2 regions of the Micromonospora psammae genome follow, and region 1 is predicted to be linked to the other one. Evidence: riboswitches for the same ligand, from Rfam matches in the RefSeq annotation. Region 1 holds a riboswitch; the other holds the start of a gene.
The links. Region 1 has a riboswitch for thiamine pyrophosphate ahead of V6U79_RS19420 (thiamine phosphate synthase). Riboswitches for the same ligand answer to the same signal wherever they lie in the genome.
Positions count from the first base shown of each region.

Region 2: it holds a riboswitch for thiamine pyrophosphate, as region 1 does, so the genes downstream of both, V6U79_RS18700 (ECF transporter S component) here and V6U79_RS19420 (thiamine phosphate synthase) in region 1, are expected to answer to the same signal.

Region 1 covers NZ_JBAKHM010000016.1:82,505-86,695, reverse strand. Annotated here, with positions in the region: gene V6U79_RS19430 (ATP-binding cassette domain-containing protein) at 1-856, shown strand, start outside; gene V6U79_RS19425 (aldo/keto reductase) at 929-1,891, shown strand; TPP riboswitch at 2,114-2,221, shown strand; gene V6U79_RS19420 (thiamine phosphate synthase) at 2,216-2,842, shown strand; gene thiO (glycine oxidase ThiO) at 2,836-3,996, shown strand; gene thiS (sulfur carrier protein ThiS) at 3,987-4,187, shown strand; gene V6U79_RS19405 (thiazole synthase) at 4,184-4,191, shown strand, end outside.
Region 2 covers NZ_JBAKHM010000015.1:81,589-85,779, reverse strand. Annotated here, with positions in the region: gene V6U79_RS18720 (acyl-CoA dehydrogenase family protein) at 1-19, opposite strand, end outside; gene V6U79_RS18715 (DUF6328 family protein) at 148-648, opposite strand; gene V6U79_RS18710 (sugar isomerase domain-containing protein) at 739-1,488, opposite strand; gene V6U79_RS18705 (alpha/beta fold hydrolase) at 1,546-2,376, opposite strand; TPP riboswitch at 2,542-2,647, shown strand; gene V6U79_RS18700 (ECF transporter S component) at 2,721-3,308, shown strand; gene V6U79_RS18695 (ABC transporter ATP-binding protein) at 3,415-4,191, shown strand, end outside.

The sequences.
Region 1 (4,191 bases):
CGAGGAACACGAGAAGCTGCGCGAGCTGATGCTGATGTACAAGCAGAAGGCCGCGTACAACTCGGGAATGGCGTCGCGGTACCAGGCCGCGCAGACCCGGCTGCGCAAGTTCGAGGAGGCCGGGCCGCCGCCCGTACCCCCGAAGGACCAGGACATCCGGATGCGCCTGGCCGGCGGGCGGACCGGCAAGCGCGCGGTGATCTGCGACCAGCTCGAGCTCGACGGCCTGACCTACCCCTTCGACCTGGAACTCTGGTACGGCGACCGGGTCGCCGTGCTCGGCGCCAACGGGACGGGCAAGTCGCACTTCCTGCGGCTGCTGGCCCGCGGCGGCACCGACCCCGACCCGGCGCAGACCCCGGTCGGCGCGGCGGCGCTGGCCCCCGTCGCCCACGGCGGGGTGGCCCGGCTCGGCGCGCGGGTCCGTCCCGGGCACTTCTCGCAGACCCACGACCGGCCGGAGTTGATGGCGAAGACCCTCGTCGAGATCCTCTGGCGGGGCGACGAGCACCGGGCCGGGATGGACCGGCACGCCGCGATGGCCGCGCTCAGCCGGTACGAACTGGCCGCGCAGGGCGACCAGCGCTTCGGCACCCTCTCCGGCGGCCAGCAGGCGCGCTTCCTGGTGCTGCTGCTGGAACTCTCCGGGGCGACGCTGCTGCTCCTCGACGAGCCGACCGACAACCTCGACCTGGCTTCCGCCGAGGCGCTGGAGGCGGGGCTGGCCGCGTTCTCCGGGACGGTGGTCGCGGTCACCCACGACCGCTGGTTCACCCGCTCCTTCGACCGCTTCGTGCTCTTCGGCGGCGACGGCGAGGTGGTGGAGACGCCGGAGCCGGTCTGGGACGTGCGCTGACCCTCCCCGACCGGGACGGCGGTCGTCCGGGGCGGGGCGGTCGTCCGTCCGGCGGCTCCCGGTCGGCATAGGGTGGATCTCGTGACTGAGATGACCTACCGCCGACTGGGCGACTCCGGGCTCGTGGTGTCCGTCGTCGGCATCGGCTGCAACAACTTCGGCCGCAAGCTCGACCTCGACGGGACCCGGGCGGTGGTCGACGCCGCGCTGGACGTCGGGATCAACTTCTTCGACACCGCCGACATCTACGGCGAACCGCAGGGCGCCTCCGAGGAACTGCTCGGCCAGGCGCTCAAGGGACGCCGGGACGACGTGGTGGTGGCCACCAAGTTCGGCATGGACATGCACGGGCTCAACGGGCCGGACCACGGCGCCCGGGGTGCCCGCCGCTACATCGCCCGCGCGGTCGAGGCGTCGCTGCGCCGGCTCGGCACCGACCACATCGACCTGTACCAGATGCACGAGCCCGACCCCGGCACCCCGATCGACGAGACGCTCTCCGCGCTGGACGACCTGGTCCGCGCCGGCAAGGTGCGCTATCTCGGCAACTCCAACTTCGCCGGCTGGCAGATCGCCGACGCCGACTGGGTCGCCTCCTCCACCGGGCGGGCCCGCTTCATCTCGGCGCAGAACCACTACTCGCTGGTGGAACGCTCCGTCGAGACCGAGGTCATCCCCGCCTGCGAGCGGTTCGGCCTCGGCATGCTGCCCTTCTTCCCACTCGCCAACGGCCTGCTCACCGGCAAGTACCGGCGCGACCAGGCCCCGCCCGCCGGCAGCCGGCTCTCCGGCGGCGGCCGGTACGCCCAGCGCCTCGCCGCCGCGGACTGGGACACCATCGAGGCGATCGAGGCGTACGCCGCCGAGCGGGGGCTGAGCATGCTCCAGGTGGCGATCGGCGGGCTGGCCGCCCGCCCGGCGGTGACCTCGGTGATCGCCGGTGCCACCACGCCGGAGCAGGTGCGCGCGAACGCCGAGGCCGGCACCTGGCAGCCCACCGACGAGGACCAGGACGCCCTCGACGCCATCCTCTGACCGCCAGCCCGCCGGACACGTCACCTGCCGCCCCGCCTCCCGCCTCCCGCCGCCCCGCCTTCCGCTGCGCCCGCGGCGCGGAACCCGGGGCGGCGAGGGCATCCGGACAGCATGCTGTGACCGGACCGTCACCCGCTGCCCCGCCGTCGACACGGGACGGTGGGTGGAAAAAGCGAAGCGCGCTCTTGGCGGGACGGCGGATCCGTCGTACGGTATGGCCGCAAGTGACCCACGGGAGCCCGGTGCACCGGGCTGAGAGGGGGGCTGAAGCCCCCGACCGTCGAACCTGATCCGGGTAATGCCGGCGCAGGGAGGAGTGTTGCCGTGCCGTCCCTGGGACGACTGCATCTGATCACCGACACCCGGCCCGGGCGGAACCCGCTCGCCGTGCTGCGGGCCGCCCTGCCGGTGGCCCGCGCCGAGCTGGTCGTACAGGTCCGGGTGGGCGACGACGCCACCGACCGGCAGGCGTACGAGCTGGCCCGCCGGGTGGTCGCGCTCTGCGCGCCGTACGGGGCGACGTGCCTGGTCAACGACCGGCTGCACGTGGCGCTCGCGGTCGCCGCCGCCGGCGGCCACGTGGGCGCGGACGACCTGCCGGTCGGTGCGGCCCGCCGGGTGCTCGGCCCGGCCGCCGTGCTCGGTGCCACCGCCCGGGAACCGGTCGCCGCCGCCGGGGCGGTCGCCGCCGGGGCCAGCTACCTGGGCGTGGGCCCCTGCCACGCCACCACCACGAAGGCCGGGCTGCCGCCGCCGATCGGCCCCGACGGGGTACGCGCCGTCGCCGGGGCCGTCGCCGTGCCGGTGATCGCCATCGGCGGGGTCACCGCCGCGTCGGTGCCGGCGCTGCGCGCCGCCGGGGCGTACGGGGTGGCGGTGGTCGGGGCGCTGTCGGGGGCCGCCGATCCCGGGCGGGCCACCGCTGAACTGCTCGGGGCCCTGACGTGCTGACCCGACCGGACGTCGCCGTGGTGGGGGCGGGACCGGTCGGGCTGGCGATCGCGTGGCGCTGCGCCGCGCGCGGGCTGCGCGTCGTCGTGCACGATCCCGCCCCCGGCTCCGGCGCGTCCCACGTCGCCGCCGGGATGCTGTCGCCGGTCGCCGAGGCGTACTTCGGGGAGCACGAGCTGACCGGCCTGCTCGCCGAGTCGGCCGCCCGCTGGCCCGGCTTCGCCGCCGAGCTGGCCGAGGCCGCCGGTACCGACCTCGGGTACCGGACCGAGGGGACCCTCGTCGTCGGGCTGACCGGTGACGACCTGGCTGAGGCGGGCCGGCTGTGGTCGTACCAGCAGGGGTTGGGGTTGCCGATCACGCCGCTGCGCCCCTCGCAGCTGCGGGAGCGCGAGCCGGCGTTGGCGCCGCGGGTGCGCGGCGGCGCGGTCGCGCCGGGCGACCACCAGGTCGACCCGCGCCGGCTGGTCGCCGCGCTGCGCACGGCGGCCGAGCGGGCCGGCGCGGTGCTGGTGCCCGGCGCGGTGGCCCGGCTCGCCGACGTCGACGCCCGGGTCACCGTGGTGGCCGCCGGCTGCGGCGCCGCCGCGCTCACCGGCCTGCCGGTCCGGCCGGTGAAGGGGCAGGTCCTGCGGCTGCGCGCGCCCGGCGGCACCGCGCCGGAGCTGCGGCACGTGATCCGGGGGTACGCCGACGGCGAGTCGGTCTACCTGGTGCCCCGCACCGACGGCGAGGTGGTCGTCGGGGCGACCGTCGAGGAGCGGGCCGACACCGAGGTGACCGCGGGGGCGGTGCTGCGGCTGCTCCGCGCCGCCGTCGACCTCGTGCCCGACCTGGCCGAGTACGAGCTGGCCGAGGCGTCCGCCGGGCTGCGCCCCGGCACCCCCGACAACGCGCCGATCCTCGGGGCGCTGCCCGGCCGGCCCGGCGTGCTCGCCGCCACCGGGCACCACCGGCACGGCGTCGTTCTCACCCCGGTCACCGCCGACCTGATCACCGAGCTGGTCGTCACCGGCGTGGCGGACCCGCTGCTGGCGCCCTTCACGCCGGCCCGGTTCACCGGGCGCGACGGCGACGGGCGGGCGCCTGCCGTCGAGGCCCGCCGCCCGCGTCCCGATCGATCCGCATCCGAGGAGGAGCGCACGTGGAGTTGACGGTGAACGGCGCCGGGCGGACCCTGCCCGGCGGCGCGACGGTGGCGGACGTGGTGCGGGAGGTGACCCCGCAGCAGCGCGGGGTGGCCGTCGCGGTCAACGGCGAGGTGGTGCCCCGGTCCCGGTGGTCGTCGAGCCCGGTGCGCGACGGCGACCGGGTCGAGGTGCTCAGCGCCGCGCAGGGCGGGTGACCGG
Region 2 (4,191 bases), on a different contig from region 1:
TGTTCTGCGTCGTGGTCACGGCTGCCCCCTCGAACCTCGGTCCGGCTGCGTCAACGTGCTCGACAAACAGCACGCTACCCCCGGGTGTTACCCAGGGGTAGCGTCGCGGGCACGTCCGATTTTCCGACCGGTGACCGAGATGACGGCTCAGTAGCCGGCCGGCTGGAGGCTGTCCTCCTCGTCCTCGATGTCCTCCTCACCCCAGTTGCGGCGGACGAACGGCAGGATCATCCAGAAGGTGAGGAACCACAGCGCGGTGACCGCGCTGAGCACCAGGGCGATCGGCCGGCTGAGCACGAAGTCGGTGATCAGCAGCACCGCGGCGACCATCGAGATGAGCATGAAGGCCAGTCCACCGCTGGCCATCCGGTGCGCGAAGCGGACCAGCTCGGGCTTGCGGCCCTGCCGGAACAGCGCCCGGTGGAAGGCCACCGGCGAGATGATCATCGCGGTGGCGGCGGCGGCCGACAACAGCGAGACGATGTAGACGTCCTTCTGGAAGTCGCTGGCGCGGGGGAAGCCGTTGCTGAACGGCAGGGTCAGCAGGAAGGCGAAGAGGATCTGCACCCCGGTCTGCGCCACCCGCAGCTCCTGGAGCAGATCGGCGAAGTTGCGCTGCCAGCGCTGCTTCTCGGATTCCTTCGACACGCGCTACCTCCGGATGAGACGGTACCGTCGGGGTGGTTCACCCCGACGGCAGCAACGCCAGTGCCCGATCGGACGCAGCGCGAAACCACCTCATGATCCGCGGCGGATCCGGCCCGCGTACCGGGCCTCCAGCGCGGCGTTGTGCTCGTCGCCACCGGCGATGTTCGCCGACAGGTAGACCGGGGGCCGTTCCCCCGCCGCGATCAGCCGGGCCACCGTCTCGGCCACGATCTGCTGGGCCAGCAGAGCCGCCGTGATCGAGGAGACCGCGCCGACCGCGCCGCCGTCCGGCAGCGGCAGCGTCGCGTCGCCGTACGGGGCGCCGTTGTCCAGCACCACGTCGGCGAAGTCGGCGAGCTTGCGCCCCGACGGGTGGCGAGAGGTCATCCGCCCCGAGTGCTCCGCCGAGGTGATCGCGATCAGCCGGTGCCCCCGCTCCCTCACCACCGAGGCGAACTCGACCATGGCGCCGTTGACCCCGGAGTTGGACGCGAGCACGAAGACGTCCGCCGGGCGGACCGGGGCGAGTTCGTAGAGGCGGTGCGCCACCGCCGGGTCGCGCTCCAGGTGCGGACCGAGGATGCTCGCCGGCTCCCCACCGATCAGCACCAGGTCGCGCAGCGCGATCCGGTTGGTGGGCACCAGCCCGCCGGCCCGCCCGGCGATCTCCATGGCCAGCGCCTCGGAGTGGCCGGTGCCGAAGGCGTGCACCACCCCGTCGGCCCGCAACGCCGCGGCGATCAGGTCGGCCGCCCGACCCACCGCGTCCCGCTGGCTCCGCGCCACCCGGTCGATCGCCCCGGTCACCACCGCCAGGTACGCCTCACCGCTCACCGTCATGCCGTCTCCGTCCCCTCGTTCTCCTGCTGTCGTCGCCCGGGCGCCGCCGACACCCGGTCAGGCCAGGGCGCGGACCCGGGCCAGGATCGCCTCGGCCAGCGGACCCGGCGCCTGGTCCGGGATCCAGTGGGTGATGCCGGAGAGCTCCACGAAGCGGTAGTCACCCGTGACGTGGGAGGCGCACGCCTCGGCGGCGGTCCGTCCGATGGCGACGTCCCGGTCGCTCCAGACGTACGTGGTGGGCACCGTGACCTTTCCGATCCGGCCCAGGTCCTCGTTGGACATCGCCCGGTACCAGTTCAGCGCGCCGGTCAGCGCGCCCGGCTCCCGCATCGGCTCGGCGTACCGGGCGACCCGCTCGGCGTCACCCACCCCGGAGAGCAGCTTGCGCAGGGCGGCGGCCTTCAACGCCAGCAGCACCTTCTCCGCCTTGCCCTCCTGGCGGAAGAGCATCATGTACGACGAGCGGGCCTTCTGCTGCGGGTCCTTGGCCAGGGCGTACCCGAAGGCCGCCGGGTGCGGGACGGAGACGGCGGTCAGCGTGCGCACCCGCTGCGGGTGCTGCGCGGCGAGCCCCCAGCCGACCATCGCCCCCCAGTCGTGCCCCACCACGTGGGCCGTGTCGACACCGAGGGCGTCGAGCACCGCCACCGCGTCCGCGACCAGCTCCGGGGCCCGGTACGCGGCCACCTCGGCGGGTCGGGCGCCCGGCGAGTAGCCCCGCTGGTCCAGCGCGTAGGTGCGCAGGCCGGCGGCGTGCAGCGCCGGCACCACCTCGTCCCACTCCCCGCTGTGCTGCGGGAACCCGTGCAGCAGGAGGACGGCGTCGCCGCCCTCCGGGCCGCCGGTGCGTACCTCGAATGTCAGTCCTCGCGCCTCGACCCGCATGATCGGCAGCCTACCGAGGTCGGCGCCGGAGCACCCGTCCCGCGACCGCCGGATCAGGGACACCCGCCTGTCGCCCGGATGGCATCGCCGGGCAAGGCTTCGTGAGCTGCGGAAAGATCACTTTGCTCGATGATCTTCGTAGGTGTTAGCGTCGAGAGACAACTTCATATCCGACAGGGGAGCGCACAGCGCTGAGAGTGCGGGCACCGCCCGCAGACCCTCGAACCTGATCTGGGTAATGCCAGCGCAGGGAGTTCGGTCGACCTCCAGCCGCGCCGCCGTCCGGCAGCACCGGGCGCGGCGTGCGTCTTCTCCTGGTTCTTTCCTCTGAACTGGGAGCGATCATGCAGAACGACACCATCGCCAACCGGTGGCGCACCATCGACATCGTCATCGCGGCGGTGCTCGGGGTGGCCTTCGGCATCATCTTCTGGGCCTGGGGCCTGCTCTGGAACGGCCCCGCGGACGCCATCCCACTGCCCGGCCGGGCCGCCATCTACGGCGTCTGGCTGGTCCCCGCCGTCCTCGGCGGGCTGATCATCCGCAAGCCGGGCGCCGCCTTCTTCACGCTCACCGTCGCGGCGCTGATCTCGGTGGCGCTGGGCAGCAGCTGGGGTTGGACCCTGGTCATCCAGGGCCCGCTGGAGGCCGCCGCGGCGGAGCTGGCCTTCGCGACGTTCGGGTACCGGGTCTTCCGGTTGCCCGTCGCCCTGCTGGCCGCCACCCTGGCCGGCCTCGCGGCGGCGCTCTACGACGTCTTCATCTGGTACCCGGAGACCGCCTGGGGCAGCTTCCGCGTCCCCTACATCCTGATCACCACCGTCAGCTCGCTGCTCGTCGCCGGCCTGGGCAGCGTCGCGCTGACCCGCGCCCTGGCCGGCACCGGCGTCCTCGACCGGTTCCCCGCCGGCCGCGAACGCGCCGCCGTCTGACCCCGTCTCCAGACATGTCGACCATGAGGTTGGCGGTGACGTGGATCTCCGGAACCGCCGTCGACCCCGGGCTCGACGGAGCAGGGTGGAAGGCCGGGGGGTGCGCGTGGGGGCGGTGACGCTGCGGGGGTTCGGGTGGCGGCACGCGGGGCGTAAACGCTGGGCGGTGCACGGCGTCGACCTGCGGATCGAGCGCGGCGAGCGGGTGCTGCTGCTGGGGCCCTCCGGGGCCGGCAAGAGCACCCTGCTGGCCGCGCTGGCCGGGCTGCTGCCGGAGGACTCCGGCGAGCAGGAGGGCATCGTCGAGATCGACGGGCTCGACCCGCGCAAGGACCGGGAACGGGTCGGCATCGTCTTCCAGGACCCGGAGACCCAGCTGGTGATGGCCCGTTGCGGCGACGACGTCGCGTTCGGGCTGGAGAACCGCGGCGTGCCGGCCGCCGAGATCTGGCCCCGGGTGGACGAGGCGCTGCGCCGGGTCGGCTTCCCGTACCACCGGGACCGGCCCACCGCGGCGCTCTCCGGCGGCGAACAGCAGCGCCTCGCCCTGGCCGGGGCGCTCGCCGCGCGCCCGGCGCTGCTGCTGCTCGACGAGCCGACCGCCAACCTCGACCCGGCCGGCGCCGAACTGGTCCGGGGGGCGGTGGCCGGAGCAATGGACGCCGACACCACCCTGATCCTGGTCGAGCACCGGGTCGCCGAGGCGTTGCCGCTGGTGGACCGGGTGGTGGTGCTGGAGGCCGGCGGCGGGGTCCGCGCCGACGGCCCGCCGGAGACCGTCTTCGCCGCGCACGGCGAGGCGCTCGCCGCCGAGGGCGTCTGGGTGCCCGGCAGGACCATCCCGCCCCGGCACGCCACCGCGCCCGCCGGCGACCGGTTGCTC